DNA from 4 places in the Streptomyces sp. NPDC001914 genome. Region 2 is predicted to be linked to each of the others. Evidence: riboswitches for the same ligand, from Rfam matches in the RefSeq annotation. Region 2 holds a riboswitch; each other region holds the start of a gene.
What was found. A riboswitch is a leader RNA that binds a small molecule or an ion and turns the genes downstream of it on or off. The one in region 2 is predicted to bind cobalamin.
Positions count from the first base shown of each region.

Region 1 (4,726 bases), on a different contig from region 2:
CGGGCCCGCACCTCCGCGAAGGGGGGTGCGGAGGCATGAAGGACGGTGTGAACGGCGTCGCTCTCGGCGTCTTCATCTTCTTCTTCCTGGCCGTCACGGTCATGGGATTCCTGGCCGCGCGCTGGCGCAGGGCCGCCGACGAGCACACCCTCGACGAATGGGGCCTGGGCGGACGGTCCTTCGGCACCTGGGTGACCTGGTTCCTGCTCGGCGGCGACCTCTACACCGCGTACACCTTCGTCGCCGTGCCGGCGGCGATCTACGCGGCGGGCGCGGCCGGCTTCTTCGCGGTGCCGTACACGATCCTGGTCTATCCGCTGATCTTCACCTTCCTGCCCCGCCTGTGGTCGGTCTCCCACCGGCACGGCTATGTGACGACCTCGGACTTCGTGCGCGGCCGCTTCGGCTCCAAGGGCCTGTCCCTCGCCGTGGCCGTCACCGGCATCCTCGCCACCATGCCCTACATCGCGCTCCAACTCGTCGGCATCCAGGCCGTCCTGGACGTGATGGGCGTGGGCGGCGGCGACAGCACCAACTGGTTCGTCAAGGACCTGCCGCTGCTCATCGCCTTCGGTGTGCTGGCCGCGTACACCTACTCCTCGGGTCTGCGAGCCCCCGCGCTGATCGCGTTCGTGAAGGACACCCTGATCTACATCGTGATCGCGGTGGCGATCATCTACATCCCGATCAAGCTGGGCGGCTTCGACGAGATCTTCAAGGCGGCGAGCGACAAGTACACGGCCGCGGGCGCCGGCGGGGTCGTCCCCGCCGAGGCCGGCCAGTGGACGTACGCCACCCTCGCGCTCGGCTCGGCGCTGGCCCTGTTCATGTACCCGCACTCGGTCACCGCGACGCTGTCCGGCCGCAGCCGGGAGGTGATCCGCCGCAACACCACGATCCTGCCGCTGTACTCGCTGATGCTGGGTCTGCTCGCCCTGCTCGGGTTCATGGCGATCGCGGCGGGCGTGAAGGTCACCAACGGCCAGCTCGCCATCCCCCAGCTCTTCGAGAACATGTTCCCCGCCTGGTTCGCGGGCGTCGCCTTCGCCGCCATCGGCATCGGCGCGCTCGTCCCGGCGGCCATCATGTCGATCGCGGCGGCGAACCTCTTCACCCGCAACATCTACAAGGACTTCATCAACCCGGCCGCGACCCCGCGCCAGGAGACCCGGGTCTCCAAGCTGGTCTCGCTGCTGGTGAAGGTGGGCGCCCTGGCCTTCGTCCTGACCATGGACAAGACCGTCGCGATCAACTTCCAGCTGCTGGGCGGCATCTGGATCCTGCAGACCTTCCCCTCGCTGGTCGGCGGGCTGTTCACCCGCTGGTTCCACCGCTGGGCGCTGCTGGGCGGCTGGGCGGTCGGCATGCTCTACGGCACGATCGCCGCCTACGGGGTGGCCTCCCCGACGCAGAAGCACTTCGGCGGCAGCGCGAAGGAGATCCCCGGCATCGGGGAGATCGGGTACATCGGTCTGACGGCGTTCGTCCTGAACGTGGCCGTGACCGTCGTCCTGACCTTCGTCCTCAGGGCGCTCAAGGCCCCGGAGGGCGTGGACGAGACCTCGCCCGGCGACTACACGGCCGACGCGGGTGATCCGGGCGTCGAGACCGAGCTCCCGCCGGCCGCGGCGGAGGCGAGCCACTAGGGACGAGCCACCAGGAGACACGAGCGCACGACGAAGGGCCGCCGGAGGAGAAGCCGGCGGCCCTTCGCCGTACCGGCCGGATGAGAAGCCGGCGGCCCTTCGCCGTACCGTCCGGATGAGAACCCGCAGCCCTTCGCCGTACCGGCCGGAGGAAGACGCGCGGCCCTTCGCCGTACCGGCCGGATGAAAACCCGCGGCCCGTCCGTACCGGCCGGAGGCGAACCCGCAGCCCTTCGCCGTACCGGCCGGAGGAGAGCGGCAGCTCTTCGCCCTGCCGGTTTGAGGAAAACCGGCGGCCCTTCGTCCTGCCGGTCGGGCACACTCGCCCGCATGGACATCGTCATCCGGCCGGCCCGGCCCGAGGAGTACCCCGTCGTCGGCGAGATCGCGGCCCAGGCCTATCTCGGGGACGGGCTGCTCGACTTCGGGGAGAGCGACGCGTACCTGGGACGGCTGCGGGACGTCGCGGGACGCGCGGCCGTCGCCGAGGTACTGGTCGCCGCCGAGGGGGACCGGGTGCTCGGCAGCGTGACCTTCGTGGCGGACGCCGGTCCCATGGCCGACTTCGCGCGGGCCGGGGAGGCGGAGATCCGGATGCTCGCGGTCGCGCGGGAGGCCCGCGGCCGGGGAGCGGGCGAGGCCCTGGTACGTGCCTGTGTCGGGCGGGCACGGGCCGTGGAGGGCTGCGCGCGCCTCGTCCTGTCCACCCAGCGCACCATGCACGGCGCCCACCGCCTCTACGAACGCCTCGGCTTCACGCGCACCCCGGACCGCGACTGGAACCCCCTCCCGGAGCTCGACGACATCCGGCTGCTCACTTACGAGTTGACGCTCCGGCACGCTCCGTAGCGCTCTCGGACACCGAGCGGACACAACATGTGGGGGCAGTCCCGAAGCCCGGCACAAGATGTATGCTCATGGTCGCTGTCGCCGCAGGGGAATCCGGTGCGAATCCGGAACTGTCCCGCAACGGTGTACTTGTGCGTGTTCGCGTCTGCGTGTGCCCGTACTCGCGTCAGTCCGAGGACCTGCCGACAGCGCGCCCCGGCCGTCCGGCCCGGGTGCCGACGACGTCCGGGCCTCGCGGAATGGGCCGGTGGACGCGGTGCGCTGCTGCCCGAAAGCGCTCCCGTGTGCCCCGTGCCCGCCCGCAAGGCCCCGTGCCGAGCGAGGAGAGCCCACGTGACCATCGCGCCAGCCGATCCGGCTTCAGTGACCGCGCAGCAGGCCCCGGTGGAGACCGACGGTCCCGGGACCGCGCTGCTGCGGACCCTGACGGATCTGACCGCCGACCTCCCCGACGCCGACCCCGGCCGGGTCGCCGCCGCGGCGCTGCGCGGCCGGTCCGCCCGCGCCGACGAGGCCGAGCTGCGCGAACTGGCCACCGAGGCGGCCGCGGGTCTCATCTCCGAGGACCCCGCCTACTCCCGGCTGGCCGCCCGGCTGCTCGCGATCACGATCGCCGCCGAGGCCGCCTCGCAGGGCGTGAGCACCTTCTCCGAGTCGGTCGCCGTCGGCCACCGCGAGGGTCTGATCGCCGACCGTACGGCCGCGTTCGTGCGGCTGCACACGGCCCGCCTCGACGCGCTGATCGATGCCGAGGGCGACGACCGGTTCGGCTACTTCGGGCTGCGCACGCTGCACAGCCGCTATCTGCTCCGGCACCCGATCACCCGCAAGGTCGTCGAGACGCCCCAGCACTTCATGCTGCGGGTGGCCTCAGGTCTCGCGGAGGACGACACCGTCCGCTCCGTGGAGGAGGTCGCCGCGCTCTACCGGCTCATGAGCCGCCTCGACTACCTGCCCTCCTCCCCCACGCTCTTCAACTCCGGTACGCGGCACCCCCAGATGTCGTCCTGCTATCTCCTCGACTCCCCGCTGGACGAGCTGGACTCCATCTACGACCGCTACCACCAGGTGGCCCGGCTGTCGAAGCACGCCGGCGGCATCGGCCTGTCGTACTCCCGTATCCGCAGCCGCGGTTCGCTGATCCGCGGCACCAACGGGCACTCCAACGGCATCGTCCCGTTCCTGAAGACCCTCGACGCCTCGGTCGCCGCGGTGAACCAGGGCGGCCGGCGCAAGGGCGCGGCGGCGGTCTACCTGGAGACCTGGCACTCCGACATCGAGGAGTTCCTGGAGCTGCGCGACAACACCGGTGAGGACGCCCGGCGTACGCACAACCTGAACCTCGCGCACTGGATCCCGGACGAGTTCATGCGCCGGGTGAACGAGGACGCCGTCTGGTCGCTGTTCTCCCCCGCCGACGTGCCGGAGCTGGTCGACCTGTGGGGCGACGAGTTCGACGCGGCCTACCGCAAGGCGGAGGAGGCGGGCCTCGCCAGGAAGACCATCCCGGCGCGCGACCTGTACGGCCGCATGATGCGCACCCTGGCGCAGACCGGCAACGGCTGGATGACCTTCAAGGACGCCGCCAACCGCACCGCCAACCAGACGGCGGAGCCGGGCCACACGGTCCACTCCTCGAACCTGTGCACCGAGATCCTGGAGGTCACGGACGACGGGGAGACGGCGGTCTGCAACCTGGGTTCGGTCAACCTGGGCGCGTTCGTGACCGGCGGGGACATCGACTGGGAGCGGCTCGATGCGACCGTGCGCACCGCGGTGACCTTCCTCGACCGCGTGGTGGACATCAACTTCTACCCGACCGAGCAGGCGGGCCGCTCGAACGCCAAGTGGCGTCCGGTCGGTCTCGGCGCGATGGGTCTGCAGGACGTCTTCTTCAAGCTGCGGATCCCGTTCGACTCGCCCGAGGCCCGCGCGCTGTCCACCCGTATCGCCGAGCGGATCATGCTCGCCTCGTACGAGGCCTCCGCGGACCTCGCCGAGCGCAACGGGCCCCTCCCGGCCTGGGAGAAGACCCGTACCGCCCGGGGCGTCCTGCACCCGGACCACTTCGACGTCGAGCTGAACTGGCCGGAGCGCTGGGCGGCCCTGCGTGAGCGGATCGCCGCGGTCGGCATGCGCAACTCGCTGCTCCTCGCGATCGCGCCCACCGCCACCATCGCCTCCATCGCGGGCGTGTACGAGTGCATCGAGCCGCAGGTGTCGAACCTGTT
Region 1 covers NZ_JBIASW010000002.1:829,533-834,258, reverse strand. Annotated here, with positions in the region: gene ACFYYF_RS08720 (DUF3311 domain-containing protein) at 1-39, shown strand, start outside; gene mctP (monocarboxylate uptake permease MctP) at 36-1,646, shown strand; gene ACFYYF_RS08710 (GNAT family N-acetyltransferase) at 1,977-2,495, shown strand; cobalamin riboswitch at 2,548-2,697, shown strand; gene ACFYYF_RS08705 (ribonucleoside-diphosphate reductase subunit alpha) at 2,829-4,726, shown strand, end outside.
Region 1: another riboswitch for cobalamin. It lies ahead of ACFYYF_RS08705 (ribonucleoside-diphosphate reductase subunit alpha); the one in region 2 lies ahead of ACFYYF_RS14530 (CbtB-domain containing protein).

Region 2 (4,726 bases):
CCGCGGTCGCCAACATGGTGGACTCCTTCCTGCTGTTGACGCTGGCCCGCACCGGCGATCAGTTGCAGGGCATCAAGAAGGGTGTCCTGGAGCTGGCCGACGTGATCGCCGTCAACAAGGCGGACGGCCCGCACGAGCGTGACGCGCAGTCGGCGGCACGTGAACTGGCGGGCGCGCTGCGCCTGATGCACGGCAAGGACGCCGTGTGGACGCCGCCGGTGCTGAGTTGCAGCGCCCGCGAGTCGGCCGGTCTGGACACGCTCTGGGATCGGCTCGAACAGCACCGGACGCTGCTCGACTCCACCGGCCGCCTCGCCGAGAAGCGCCGGGACCAGCAGGTGGACTGGACCTGGACGATGGTCCGGGACGAGCTGCTCGGCCGGCTGCACGCCGATCAGGCCGTACGGGCCGTCGCTCCCGACCTCGAACGGCAGGTACGGGAGGGCGGGTTGACGGCCACTCTCGCGGCGGAACGCATTCTCAGGGTTTTCGGCGGCGAAGGCCGCTGAGTCGGACGGCGGTGGCGGGGCAGGTCGGAGCCCGGCCACCGCTCGTACCCGTGGTGACCGCGCCGAATCGCCGGATGTGCGGGACGCGCCGGTCGCACCGGTCGCACCGGAACGAGGAGCACGCCGGGCAGACTGCCCCTGGCCACTCCACGCGCCGCGGCCCGGACACACGACAGGCCCCCGGAATGATCCGGGGGCCTGTGGCGTGCGGTGTCGCGCAGGGGTTCAGTTCGCGGCCGGGACCGATGTCCCCGAAGGAACCTTCGCGGGCCGGGGGTTGAGCATCCGCTCGGCCAACTCGCCGAAGACCAGACCGAATCCGCCCCACATGACGGCCTGCATGGCCAGGGCGGAGAGCCTGAACCGCCACAGGAGGGTGGCCGGGAAGTCTCCCGGCACCTCGTTGACCACGGGCAGGAACGCGAAAGCCAGTCCGATCGCGACGGCGAAGGCGGCCACCGCGGCGACGGTGGCGTACCAGGTGCCCAGCGCGGGGGCGAGACGCTTGCCGAGGATGGTGGCGCCCACCGCGAGGAGCACGCTGAGGACCATCATCAGGAAGTACAGGGCGGTCCGCTTGCCGATGGTGTCGGGGTCGCCGACCGACGGCGGGTTGGCCGGGTACTTCAGGAACGGCACGACGTACACGGCGAGGAGCGCGGTCCCGGACAGCAGGAGCGCGGTCGCGCGCGGGCCGAAGCGACCCACGCGGCCGAGTGCGAAGCAGTAGGCGAGCGCGGCGATTCCGCCGAAGGAGACGCCGTAGACCAGGACACCGGTGGCGAGGCCCGCCGTGGACTGGAGGCTCCGGGAGACGAGTTCGACCTCGTGCCCGTGTTCGTGGGCGTGGGCCTCCTCGAAGCCGATGGCGCTGTCGACGTTCGGTTCACCGAGGAAGTAGGCGACGACCAGGGCGAGTACACCGGCGGCGAGGCCGGCGAGCATGCCGCGTACGAGGAGGTTTCTTACCGTTGCGGAGTTCATGATGTGCGCTCTTCCTCGCGTCAGTGGCAGGGGAAGCCGAGCAGGTGGCGGGCGTCGTGCACCCACTCGTGAACGTCCTCGCCGGAGACGACGGAGGTGGCGCCCTGTTCGGCGCCGACGAAGTACAGCAGGACCAGCATCAGGATGCCGAAGAAGGCCGCCCAGGGGACGATCGCACCGATCGGCAGTTTGGCGGGGAGAGCGGGGGTGGTGGCTGTCGGCGGAGCGACGGTCTGCGCCATGGCAGGACCTCCTCGGGAGTTCGCGTCCCATCTCGGTGGTGCACAGGATGACGCCTACGGGTCTGACTCACGGGCGCCCAGCGTGGCTGGGACGTCTCGTTCACAGTGGCGCGACCGTGCCGGATTTCCGCCGGCTTCCGTCTTGGCGTCGTCGATATCGGACCGACCGTACCGCGTGGCGCGTACCTGGCCAAGACCACGCCGACCGGGGTGATCTTCCTCTCGTCCCAGGTGGAGCGCCGCTCCTCAGTCCCGTGCGGCCTCCGTCCCGGTGCCGGACTCGCCTCCGGACAGCCCGAGTTCACGCTCGCCCAGGGGCGTGAAGAAGCGCTCGACATCGGTGTCGGTGACCTCGGCGAGCGTGGCCGGGGACCAGCGCGGCGCCCGGTCCTTGTCGATGATCTGGGCCCGGACGCCTTCCACCAGGTCGGGTGCGGTGAGGGCCGCGCACGAGACGCGGTACTCCTGGTCGAGGACCCGCTCCAGTGATCCGAGCCGCCGGGCGCGGCGCAGAGCGGCCAGCGTGACCTTGAGGGCGGTGGGTGAGTTGCCGAGCAGGATCTCCGCCGTCTCCTTGGCGGCCGGGTCGTCGGCCGCGAGCAGCAGCCGGACGATCTCCTCGACCGTGCCGGCGCCGTAGCAGGCGTCGATCCACTCGCGCCGCTCCGCGAGTTCGGCCGGCGGGGCGGGCCGCGTGTGCTCGGCCAGGGCATCGGTCACGGGCCGGTCCGCGAGGTCGGCCACGAACCGCCGGAGCGCGGAGGAGGGCATGTACCAGTCGGCGAGGCCGCACAGCAGCGCGTCCCCGGCGCCGATCGAGGCACCCGTCAGGGCGAGATGGGTGCCGAGTTCGCCCGGCGCGAGAGCCAGCAGGTGGGTGCCGCCGACGTCGGGGACGAACCCGATGCCGGTCTCGGGCATGGCGACGCGCGAGCGCTCCGTGACGATCCGGACGCTGCCGTGCGCGGAGACACCGACGCCGCCGCCCATGACGATGCCGTCCATGACCGCCACGTACGGCTTCGGGTAGCGGGCGATACGGGCGTTGAGGTGGTACTCGTCGCGCCAGAAGGCCGCGGACGCGCTGCCGTCCCCGTCGCGCGCGTCGTCGTGGACGACCCGGATGTCGCCGCCCGCGCACAGTCCGCGTTCTCCGGCGCCGGTGATGACGACGGTCTCGACGGCGGGGTCGTGTTCCCAGGCGGTGAGCGCGTCGCCGATCCGGCGCACCATGCCATGATTCAGCGCGTTCAGCGCCCTGGGCCGGTTGAGGACGATGTGACCGGCCCGTCCCTCGGTGCGCAGCAGGACGGATTCGTCCGCGCCGGGTGTCTCGGTGCCGGGTGTCTTGGTGCCGGTCATCCGCACACCTCGGTCGGTCGGCGGGTCACGATGGCGCGCATGATCTCGGTGGTTCCTTCCACGCTCCGACCGGCTCACGGATCACGCCGGCCACGTCGCCACCGTACCGACCGCTCGATCGCGGGAGGCCACGGGCACTCCGGGCGACACGCTGCACCACCTGAGCCCAAAAGGGCGCACCAACTCGAAACGGAACCAGCCGTCATCGCCGGCACGCCGAAATACCGTTCGGCCTGTTCGCGAAAGCACCGGGCCGACTCCGCTCTCGAAACTCGCGGAGGTGTCAGCCTCCAAAGCCTGGGAACCCGGCTCTGCGAGGAAACGTCATCGAATCCGGTGACGCCTCAACAGATTCCGCAGTTCGGCTGTGGATTGCAGCGGATTCAAATGAGGGAGCCTTTCTTATGAGCGACAGCATCTGGGGCTACCAGCCGACCACCGGTCACACGGTGGGCACCGACCTGATCGGATACAAGGTCGAGGCCACCGACGGCAGCATCGGGAAGGTCGACAAGCACTCGGACGAGGTCGACTCCTCCTACCTCGTCGTCGACACAGGCGTCTGGATCTTCGGCAAGCAGGTCCTGCTCCCGGCCGGCACGGTGCAGTCGGTCGACAGGGACGAGCAGAAGGTCTACGTCGCGCTCACCAAGGACCAGATCAAGCACTCCCCGGAGTTCGTCCAGGACCAGCACCTCGGGGACGCCGACTATCACGAGCGGCTCGCCGGCTACTACACCGGCCTGCGCATGATCTGACCTCACGGCATACGCGCGAGGGGCGGGTGGCGAAACAGACTTCCTCCGTTTCGCCACCCGCCCCTCGCGCATCCCCCGAACGACCGGCCACCGAGCCTGCGGCCTGCCGACGAGCCGACTACGAAGCTCCGCACGTGGCCAGCGCGGTGCGCGCAAGCCCACGCAGCCAGGCATGGGCCTGGTCGGTGTCGTAGCGCTGATGCCACGACAAGTACACGGGTGCCGAGGGCAGTTCGAGGGGGAGGGGGAGCACGACCAGGCCGAGGTCGGCGACCGCTGACCGCGTGGTGACCTCGGGGACACTGACCAGGAGATCGGAGCCACGCGCGAACTCCAGCGCGGCCGCCTCCGTGGGCGCGCTCGCCACCACACGGCGGGTGAGGCCGAGCGTCGCGAGGGCGTCGTCGACGGCGTTCGCGAGGTTTCCGCGCCGCGACACCGTGACGTGCTCGGCGGCGGCGTACCGCTTCGCGGTGACGGTCCTGACACGCGTGAGGGGATGCCCCGGCCGCACGACGACGACGAGGCGGGTCTCGCCCACGTTCTCGGCACGGATGTCCGGTGCGCCCGGGCGGTTGGCGTTCGCCTCCAGGTCGACCTCACCGCGCCGCAACTCCGGGGTGTCGACGCTGGATTCCGCGACGAAGCGCAAGCGCACTCCGGGCGCCTGTTCGCGGACCGCCGCGAACAGTGCGGGGCCGCTCAGGGCGACCAGGGAGTCGTGCCAGCGGAGCGTGAACGTGCGCTCCAGCGTGGCCAGATCGAGTTCACGACTCGGTGCCAGCACTCCCTGGACCTGGTGCAGCAGCTCGTGCACCTGCTCCCGGACGGCGATCGCGTACGGGGTCGGGGTCATCGTGCGGCCGGTGCG
Region 2 covers NZ_JBIASW010000004.1:461,265-465,990, forward strand. Annotated here, with positions in the region: gene meaB (methylmalonyl Co-A mutase-associated GTPase MeaB) at 1-509, shown strand, start outside; gene ACFYYF_RS14525 (CbtA family protein) at 735-1,493, opposite strand; gene ACFYYF_RS14530 (CbtB-domain containing protein) at 1,514-1,735, opposite strand; cobalamin riboswitch at 1,776-1,921, opposite strand; gene ACFYYF_RS14535 (enoyl-CoA hydratase/isomerase family protein) at 1,982-3,097, opposite strand; gene ACFYYF_RS14540 (PRC-barrel domain-containing protein) at 3,502-3,855, shown strand; gene ACFYYF_RS14545 (LysR family transcriptional regulator) at 3,974-4,726, opposite strand, start outside.

Region 3 (4,726 bases), on a different contig from region 2:
ATGCGGGTGCTCCCGGTGGAATGAAGGGCAGTCCTTGCGGCGCGCCGGACTCGATGAGCCGCCACAGCGCGTCCGTGTCCGCGTGTTCCTCGATCAGGTCGCCGAGCCGGTCGAGCTGCTCCTCGCGCAGCGCCGCGAACGACGTGTCGGGGGCCGGCACGAAGCGGCGGCCCGCGGCGGCGGCCACCTCGCGCAGGAAGGCCCGCCGGAAACCGTCCGACTCCAGGGAGCCGTGCCAGTGCGTACCCCAGACGGAGCCGACCCGGCACCCGTCCAGGCCCTGTCCGTCGCCGTCGGACATGAACGGCTCGCCGCCGGTCACCTCGGCGACGCCGTGATGGATCTCGTACCCCTCGACGCGCTCGCCGAGGGCCGTGCCGACCGGCCGCGCCAGCGTCTTCTCCCGCGCGAACCGCACGCGGACGGGCAGGAGTCCGAGCCCCTCGACCCGGCCGGCGCGGGATTCGACCTCGTCCTCGATGTGTTGGCCGAGCAGCTGGTAGCCGCCGCAGACGCCGAGGACGGGCCGCCCCTCGGCGGCCCGGCGCGCGATGGCGTCCGCGAGGCCGCGCTCGCGCAGCCACCGGAGCGCGTTGACCGTGCCCCGGGTGCCGGGGACGACGACGAGGTCGGCGTCGGCCAGTTCCTCGGCCCGGTCCACGAACCGCACGACGACACCCGGTTCGGCGGCGAGCGCGTCCACGTCGGTGAAGTTCGACATCAGCGGGATCGCGCAGACGGCGACCCGCAGCACGTCCTCGCCGACGGGGGAGGAGACAGCCGACTCACGGACGGCCCCGCGCAGCGAGACCCGCAGTCCGTCCTCCTCGTCGATGCCGAGCCCGTGCCGGAACGGCAGCACGCCGTACGAGCGCCGCCCGGTGAGGCCGTGCAGCATGTCGAGCCCCGGCTCCAGCAGGCTCACGTCCCCGCGGAACTTGTTGACGAGGAATCCGGCGACGAGCGCCTGGTCCTCGGGCGACAGCAGCGCCACCGTCCCGAAGAACGAGGCGAACACCCCGCCCCGGTCGATGTCGCCGACGACGAGCACGGGAAGCCCCGCGTTCCGCGCCACCCCCATGTTCACGATGTCGGTGCGCCGCAGATTGATCTCGGCCGGGCTGCCGGCCCCTTCACAGATCACCGCGTCATACGTGCCCCGCAACTGCGCCAGACAGTCGAGGACGGTGGCGAGGAGTGCCTCCCGGTGCCCCCCGCTCAGCCGGTCCCCGGCCGGCGCGGTACCTGACGAGGGGTCCGTCACGGACCCGGTCGTCCCGAAGAACCCGCGGGCACTCATCTCGCCCACCGGCTTGCCCATCAGGACGACCTGGCTGCTGCGGTCGCTGCCCGGCTTGAGCAGCACGGGATTCATCAGCGCGGTCGGCTCCACGCGGGCGGCCTGCGCCTGCATGGCCTGCGCCCGCCCGATCTCGGCGCCCTCGCGCGTCACGAACGAGTTCAGCGACATGTTCTGCGCCTTGAAGGGCGCGACCTTGACGCCCTGGCGCGCCAGCCACCGGCAGATCCCGGCGGTCACGACGCTCTTGCCCGCGTCGGAGGTGGTTCCGGCGATCAGCAGCCCGCCGCTCATGCGGTGCGCCCCTTCCTGGTGGATGAAGCCCGTCCGGCCCCGGTGAGAAGAACCCGTCCGGCGGCGCTCACGCCGAGCGCGAGCCAGCCGACGCGCCGGGAGAGCCGTACGGCCCGTTCGATGTCGTGGACGTGGACGGCACGCCCCGCGCCGTTGAGCACGGGCCGGTGTTCGACCCGTCCGCCGTACGAGAGGGTGCCGCCGAGCCGCACGCCGAGCGCGCCCGCGAACGAGGCCTCCACGGGCCCGGCGTTGGGGCTCGGATGCTTGCCGGCGTCCGCGCGCCAGGCGCGCGCGGCGCCGCGCGGGTCGGGTCCGGCCACGGTCGCGAGGACGGCGGTCAGCCGGGCTCCGGGCCAGCCCGCGAGGTCGTCGAGCCGGGCGGAGGCCCAGCCGTAGCGCCGGTGGCGGGGGGACTTGTGTCCGACCATGGCGTCGAGCGTGTTCACGGCGCGGAAGGCGACGAGTCCGGGCACACCGCCGACGGCGCCCCAGACCAGCGCGCCCACGACGGCGTCGGAGGTGTTCTCGGCGACGGACTCGACGACGGCGCGGGCGACGCCGTCGGCGTCCAGTGCCTGCGGGTCGCGGCCGCACAGATGCGGCAGCCGCTCCCGGGCCACGTCGAGGTCACCGGCCGCGAGCGCGCCGCCGATCGCCCGAGCCTCGCGGTCGAGGGAGGTACCCCCGACGACGGCCCAGGTGGCGGCGGCGGTCAGGGCCACGGAGGCGGTACGTGAGTGGCGTACGGCACGGCTCGCGAGCGCGGCGAGCCCGGTGGCGCCGCCGACGCAGACGGCCGTGTGCAGCGCGCCCCACCCGCGGTGGTCCCGCCACAGTGTCCGTTCGACGGCCGCGGCGGCCCGCCCGAAGGCGGCGACCGGATGGCCTCGGCGGGGATCGCCGAGCAGCAGGTCGCCGAGGAGGCCGGCGGCGGCGCCGTACGCGAAGACGCGATCGGCACGCACGGGGTCAGCCGGCCGTGGGGTGGAGCGGAACCCTCGTACTCAGCGGAACGGGCAACGGGCAGCCGCGCATGGCGATATGTCCTCACTCAGGGTGTCCACGCCCTGGTTCGACGAGACCGGCGGTGAGAGTTCCTGGCTCCCGGGGAGTTTCTTCCCCGATGACAGTGGCGGGACCGCGCCGGATTCGCACCGGCTTCCTCTCATGCCGCCGTACTTGGCTCCGGCAGTCCACCACGGGGTGCGAACGGCCGTCAACTGGCTGTTGACCTGCGGAGGGACAGTGTGCGCAGGCCCACATACGCGTGGGGTGCGGGACGGTGATCCGTCCCGCACCCCACGTGCGGTTCCGCCACGGGCGGCCCGGTTCCGGGCCGCCCGTGGCGGGCTACTTGGTGATGATCAGAGAGATGCCGTACGCCACCGCCGCCGCGCAGGCCGCGAAGCAGACGTACGCGCCGGTGGCCGCCGCGACCGCGGAACCGCCCTGGGCGGTCTCCTTCTTGGAGAGGCCGGCGACGCCGAGGGTGAAGAGGGCGACGAGGGCCACGGTCACTCCGAGGCTGACCCCGAAGACCGATCCGAGGGCTGACCAGTCGATGTGCATGCTGTTTCTTCCTTCGGTTCTCAGGCCACTCGGGACGGCGCCGACGGGTTCACCGTGGGCTCGGCCGGAGCCGGGATGGTGGCCGTGAGGCCCTCGGACAGGGTGCCGGCCGGGGGCGGGGTGACGGCGGCGATGGCCTGCGTCACCACGCCGGGGGGCTCCTCGACGTCGTTCACGTTGTTGTGGTCGACGACCTCGCGGCGCGAGCGGCGCCAGATCGCGAAGCTGGAACCGACCAGGAAGACGGCGACCAGCGTGGTGCCCCAGGCGCCGAAACCGGTCACCCATTCGGCGAGCGCGCCGACCAGGGCGGCGGCGGGCAGCGTGAGGACCCAGGCGACGACCATGCGGGTGGCGGTGGACCAGCGGACCACACCGCCCTTGCGGCCGAGACCCGCGCCCATCACGGAACCGGAGACCGAGTGCGTGGTGGAGAGGGAGAAGCCGATGTGCGAGGAGGCCAGGATGACCGTCGCCGCGCTGGTCTGGGCGGCGAAGCCCTGCTGCGGCTGAAGGTCGGTCAGGCCCTTGCCCATCGTGCGGATGATGCGCCAGCCGCCCAGGTAGGTGCCGAGCGCGATGGCGAGACCGGCGGACAGGATGACCCAGACCGGCGGGTCGGAGTCGGGAGCGACGGCGCCACCGGCGACCAGGGCCAGGGTGATGATGCCCATCGTCTTCTGCGCGTCGTTGGTGCCGTGGGCCAGCGAGACCAGGCCCGCGGAGGCGATCTGGCCGGCGCGGTAGCCCTTCTTGGTGGCCTTGGTGTCGGCGCCGCCGCTCAGCTTGTACGACAGCCGGGTGGCGACCATGGCGGCCAGTCCGGCGACGATCGGGGCGGCGACGGCGGGCAGAAGCACCTTGCCGACCAGGACGTCACCGTGCACGGCGCCGGTACCGGCGGAGGCGATGGTGGCGCCGACCAGGCCGCCCATGAGGGCGTGCGAGGAGCTGGACGGAAGTCCGACGAGCCATGTCACCAGGTTCCAGAGGATCGCGCCGACGAGCGCGGCGAAGATCACCTCTGGCCGGATGCCCGTCTCGTCGACGAGGCCCTTGGAGATCGTGTTGGCGACCTCGACGGAGAGGAAGGCGCCGACAAGGTTGAGGGCGGCGGACATGGCCACCGCGACCTTGGGCTTGAGCGCGCCGGTCGAGATGGTGGTGGCCATCGCGTTGGCGGTGTCGTGGAAACCGTTCGTGAAATCGAACACGAGAGCGGTGACGATCACGATTCCGAGGAGGAGCGTGATGTGTTCCATTTACCCAGGCTTCTGTTGGACGTCAGTGGCAGGTGGAACGTAGGCAACCTGGGTGAACGGAAGGTGAACTGGGTCGGGCGGCCTGGTGTCCCGAACAGTGGATTGCCATTCCGCTTGTGTCGAGGCGCACTTCGGCGGGCTCGAACGGATGCGGAATTCCGTGCTCCACTTGGGCTCCGCGCCGCACGTGAACCGTTCGGTTCGGAGTGGGTTTGAACGATGAGATCCCCGTCACCCGCAGGTGGTAGCCGTCGTCACACCGCCCGAAGGCCTGAAGAGGGCGTCCCGCCGGGATGTC
Region 3 covers NZ_JBIASW010000017.1:122,115-126,840, forward strand. Annotated here, with positions in the region: gene ACFYYF_RS34395 (cobyric acid synthase) at 1-1,594, opposite strand, end outside; gene cobN (cobaltochelatase subunit CobN) at 1-2, opposite strand, end outside; gene ACFYYF_RS34400 (cobalamin biosynthesis protein) at 1,591-2,562, opposite strand; cobalamin riboswitch at 2,668-2,811, opposite strand; gene ACFYYF_RS34405 (hypothetical protein) at 2,948-3,166, opposite strand; gene ACFYYF_RS34410 (inorganic phosphate transporter) at 3,187-4,428, opposite strand.
Region 3: another riboswitch for cobalamin. It lies ahead of ACFYYF_RS34400 (cobalamin biosynthesis protein); the one in region 2 lies ahead of ACFYYF_RS14530 (CbtB-domain containing protein).

Region 4 (4,726 bases), 230 kb from region 2:
CCGCGATCCGCCTTTCCGCCGACCCGAGGAGCAGAGATGAAAGCCGTCGTGATCAGGACGTTCGGAGACCCCGATGGCTTGGAGATCGTTGATGTTCCCGTGCCACCTCCGCAGGCCTGCTCTCCCTCGCCGTCGCCTACGCCCGCCACCGCCACGCCGCTACCGACCGGGAACCGGGGATGCCCCGTGGATGACGGAGCGTCTGGATGCGAATGGATTGACGGATCGTCACCCATCGTGGGACTGGCTCCTGGACCAATGCCGGGGGCGGGTTCGGGCCGGATCTCCGCGGGCGGCCGTGGCGCGCCAAGGGTAACGGACCGTGATGAGGGACGTCCCTGTCCGGCGTCGGCGATGTCAGCCGTGGATGTCGTCCTGGGCGTCCTGTACCCCGCTGTTCCCGCGGACGCAAGGCCGGCACGCGGCTGTTCTCGCTCAGCTCCGTGGCATGCCGCCGCCTTGATCCGCCGGGCGACACGCCCGCGAACCCCCGTCCACCCACACCAGCCCGGTCTGCAAACCTCGTGGAAGGGTAGACGATCACGAAACGCCGGGTTCAGACGCGCGCGGGAGGACATCACCATGGTGACGAGCCGGGCCGAAGCCCGCGTCAAGCACCCGCGGCACGAACGCCGCGGCGAACCCCGACTGCCGGGAGTCGTCGCCACGCTCATCGCCATCACCCTGTACCTGGCCCTGCCGCAGCAGCTCCTGATCGCACCACGCTATGTACTGCCCTCTTTGGAACTACTGCTCCTGGTACCGCTGATCGCGATCAACCCCCAAGAGGCTCACCCGGCAGACCGCCACCTTCAGGTTCCACTCGCTGGCTCTCGTGCTCGTCATCGTGGCCAGCAATCTCACCGCGCTCGGCATCCTCATCCACGAGCTGGTCCATGCCGAGGTGAAGGACGGCCGGTCCTTGCTGGTGGCCGCTCTGCAGGTATGGCTCACCAACATCATCGCTTTCGGCCTCGCCTACTGGGAACTGGACCGTGGCGGTCCGGTGGCACGTACGCAACTCCGCCGCGACGAGCTGCCGCTGGCGGACTTCCGCTTCTCTCAGGACGAGAACGACGACGCGGTGGAAGAGGTCGCCGATGGCGCCAGCATCACCTCTGACTGGGTGCCCGATCTCGTGGACTACCTGTACGTGTCCGTGACGAACTCCACCGCCTTCAGCCCGACCGACACAATGCCCCTGTCCACCCGTGCGAAATTGCTGATGAGCGTTCAGAGCGTCGCCGCGCTCCTGACCTCCCTCCTGGTCATTGCCCGTGCCGTCAGCATCCTGCACTGACCGGTGGACCACCAGAAGGACCGGCGAGACACACCCGGCTAAGCGTTCCGTGCCCGGCTCGCCCGGGCGACCTCCACTCCCCAACGCGCGCGCTGCCGGCCCTCGCGCTCATCGCGCCCTCCGGGGCGGAGTGAAGACGTAGAGGTCGAGGATGTCGGGGCAGGGGGCGACGCCAGGTCCGCCGGCTCGTACCCAGGCGGCGATGTCCTCGGTAGCGTCGAGGTCGTTGACGAGGCCGAGCCAGACCGGGCGGGCGCCCGCGGCGCGTGCGGCCGTGGAGGGCTGGACGACGATCACGTTGGCGTGTTCGCACACGTCGAGGCAGGCCGCGATCCGCACGGGTGCCTGCTCGGCCAGCCGCGCGGTCTGCTGAGCGTGATCCACTCCGGTGACCTTCGGGCTTCCGCAGCAGCAGTCCCGGCAGACGACGATCCGGCACGGTGCCGGTTCGGCAGGGGTGCGCAACGCGGGACCGTCGTCGGGTCGCTGTCGAGACGTCATGTCACGCACCGAACCGCTCGCGTTCGGCAACGTCGCAGTGGCCGTTGCCGATGCCGGCGGTCGAAGGGAACGATGCGGCGACGGACTTCGCGACGCCCTCGGTGTCGCGCTTCGAGCCCCTGCGGGCCGAGGGCGACAGGGCTGATGTGAGAGAAGGGGAAACAGCACGGAGCACGGGCATGCCTGCCTCGGTGTCGGGGCTCGTACGCGGAGCCTGGCCTGCGGACGTTCCTTCGCGCGGGCGCGGAGGTGCCAGCAGGTCTTCGGACTCGGGTTCATCCGGACGGGACGCCTTCCCGGTCTCCCAGTGGCTCGCGTGCCCCGCCCGTTCCCCTCACCGCTGCGCGTCAGTTCCGGATTCTCACCGGATTCCCTGGCCTCGGATGTGGCTCGACTGGCCCGAGGAGGCTATCAAGCTTGCCGACCGTCAGTTCGTGGAACGGTCAGGAGTTCCCGACGAACGGGCCTGCGTCCTTGTCGATCCACGGGGACTTCCCGCCATGGCCACTCCCCCGCGTGCCCTTCGCGTGTTCGACCTCACCATCCGGATGACAGATGCGATCGGCCGCGCGAGTGCTTTGCCCCCTAGGCTGTGCAGTGCAGCTGGTTCGCCCCGTCCGCCAGACGGGATGCGTCGCAAGAGGGAACCCGGTGGGAATCCGGGACTGCCCCGCAGCGGTGAGCGGGAACGACCGCCGTCATACGCACTGGATCCGACGTACCGGGTCTGGGAAGCGACGGCCAGTAGGTGTCCTCCGGTCGGGAGGGCGTGCCCGCGAGTCCGAAGACCTGCCAACTGCCCGTACGCGAACCACTCGCGCACGGACATTCCGGTGACCTCGTGGGCGGGTCGGCGTACATACCAGGCGGACGGCGGCGCTCCATGGCGTGCGGCCGGTCTCCGTCCGGTTCGTCACCCTTCGCGCTCTCGTCCCGTCTCCGGGATCTCAGGGATTCATCTCGCGAAGGAGATCTCCGTGACCACCAAGCCCGCGGCCACGCCCGCACGGGCCACCTTGTACGGCTACCCCCGGCAGGGGCAGCACCGGGAACTGAAGAAGGCGATCGAGGGGTACTGGAAGGGCCGGGTCACCGCCGACGCCCTCCGCGACACCGCTGCCGAACTGCGCCGCGCCCACTGGCGGCAGCTGGCAGGAGCCGGCATCGACGAGCTCCCCACCGGCGACTTCTCCCTCTACGACCACGTCCTCGACACCACGGTCATGGTCGGCGCGATCCCCGGGCGCCACCGGGAAGCCGTCGACGGTGATCCTCTCGACGGGTACTTCGCCATGGCCCGCGGCACCCAGGACGTGGCACCCCTGGAGATGACCAAGTGGTTCGACACCAACTACCACTACCTCGTCCCGGAACTGGGGCCGGAGACCGTCTTCTCGGCCGACTCCACCAAGCAGGTCACGGAGCTGCGCGAAGCCCTGGCCCTGGGAGCGGCGGCCCGCCCCGTGCTCGTCGGTCCGGTCACCTATCTGCTGCTCGCCAAGCCGGCCCCCGACGTGGCTGCCGACTTCGACCCGCTCACCCTGCTCGACCGGCTGCTCCCGGTGTACGCGGAGGTCCTCGCCGACCTGCGCGCGGCGGGCGCTGAATGGGCGCAGCTCGACGAGCCCGCCCTCGTCCAGGACCGCACCCCCGCAGAGTTGAAGGCGGCCGAGCGCGCCTACCGGGTTCTCGGCACCCTCTCCGACCGGCCCAAGCTCCTGGTGGCCTCCTACTTCGACCGGCTCGGCGAAGCCCTGCCGGTCCTCGCCAAGGCCCCGGTCGAAGGTCTCGCGCTGGACTTCACCGGCGCCGCGGCCGCCAACCTGGACGCGCTGGCCGCCGTCGGCGGACTGCCCGGCAAACGCCTGGTCGCCGGCGTGGTCGACGGGCGCAACATCTGGATCAACGATCTGGCCAAGTCGCTGGCCACGCTCGGCACCCTGCTCGGCCTGGCCGACCGGGTCGACGTGGCCGCCTCCTGCTCCCTCCTCCACGTCCCCCTCGACGCGTCCGCCGAACGGGACATCGAGCCGCAGGTCCTGCGCTGGCTCGCCTTCGCCCGGCAGAAGAGCGCCGAAATCGTCACCCTCGCCAAGGGGTTGGGCCGCGGCACCGACACCATCACGGCCGAACTCGCCGCGAACCGAGCCGACCTGGCCTCGCGCGCGCACTCCGCCATCACCCGCGATCCCGCCGTACGGGCCCGCACCGAGGCCGTCACCGCGGCCGACGCGCGACGCTCCCAGCCCTACGCCGAACGGGCCGCGGCCCAGCGCACCCACCTGGGCCTGCCGCTGCTCCCCACCACGACCATCGGCTCGTTCCCGCAGACAGGCGAACTGCGCACCGCCCGCGCCGATCTGCGGACCGGGCGTATCGGCACGGCCGGCTACGAGGAGCGCATCAAGTCCGAGATCCGGGAGGTGATCTCCTTCCAGGAGAAGACCGGCCTGGACGTCCTCGTGCACGGCGAGGCCGAACGCAACGACATGGTCCAGTACTTCGCCGAGCAGCTGACGGGATACCTGGCCACGCAGCATGGCTGGGTGCAGTCCTACGGCACGCGCTATGTCCGTCCGCCGATCCTGGCCGGTGACATCTCCCGCCCCGAGCCGATGACGGTGCGCTGGACGACGTACGCCCAGTCCCTCACCACCAAGCCGGTCAAGGGCATGCTCACCGGACCGGTCACCATGCTCGCCTGGTCCTTCGTCCGCGACGACCAGCCGCTCGGCGACACCGCCCGGCAGGTCGCCCTCGCGCTGCGCGAGGAGGTGAACGACCTCGAGGCGTCCGGGACTTCGGTCATCCAGGTCGACGAACCCGCACTGCGCGAAACCCTCCCGCTGCGCTCCTCCGGCCGGCCCGCCTACCTGGCCTGGGCCACCGAGGCGTTCCGTCTCACCACCGCGGGTGTCCGGCCGG
Region 4 covers NZ_JBIASW010000004.1:232,573-237,298, forward strand. Annotated here, with positions in the region: gene ACFYYF_RS13665 (hypothetical protein) at 836-1,300, shown strand; gene ACFYYF_RS13670 ((2Fe-2S) ferredoxin domain-containing protein) at 1,409-1,801, opposite strand; cobalamin riboswitch at 2,038-2,215, opposite strand; cobalamin riboswitch at 2,389-2,613, shown strand; gene metE (5-methyltetrahydropteroyltriglutamate--homocysteine S-methyltransferase) at 2,779-4,726, shown strand, end outside.
Region 4: another riboswitch for cobalamin. It lies ahead of ACFYYF_RS13670 ((2Fe-2S) ferredoxin domain-containing protein); the one in region 2 lies ahead of ACFYYF_RS14530 (CbtB-domain containing protein).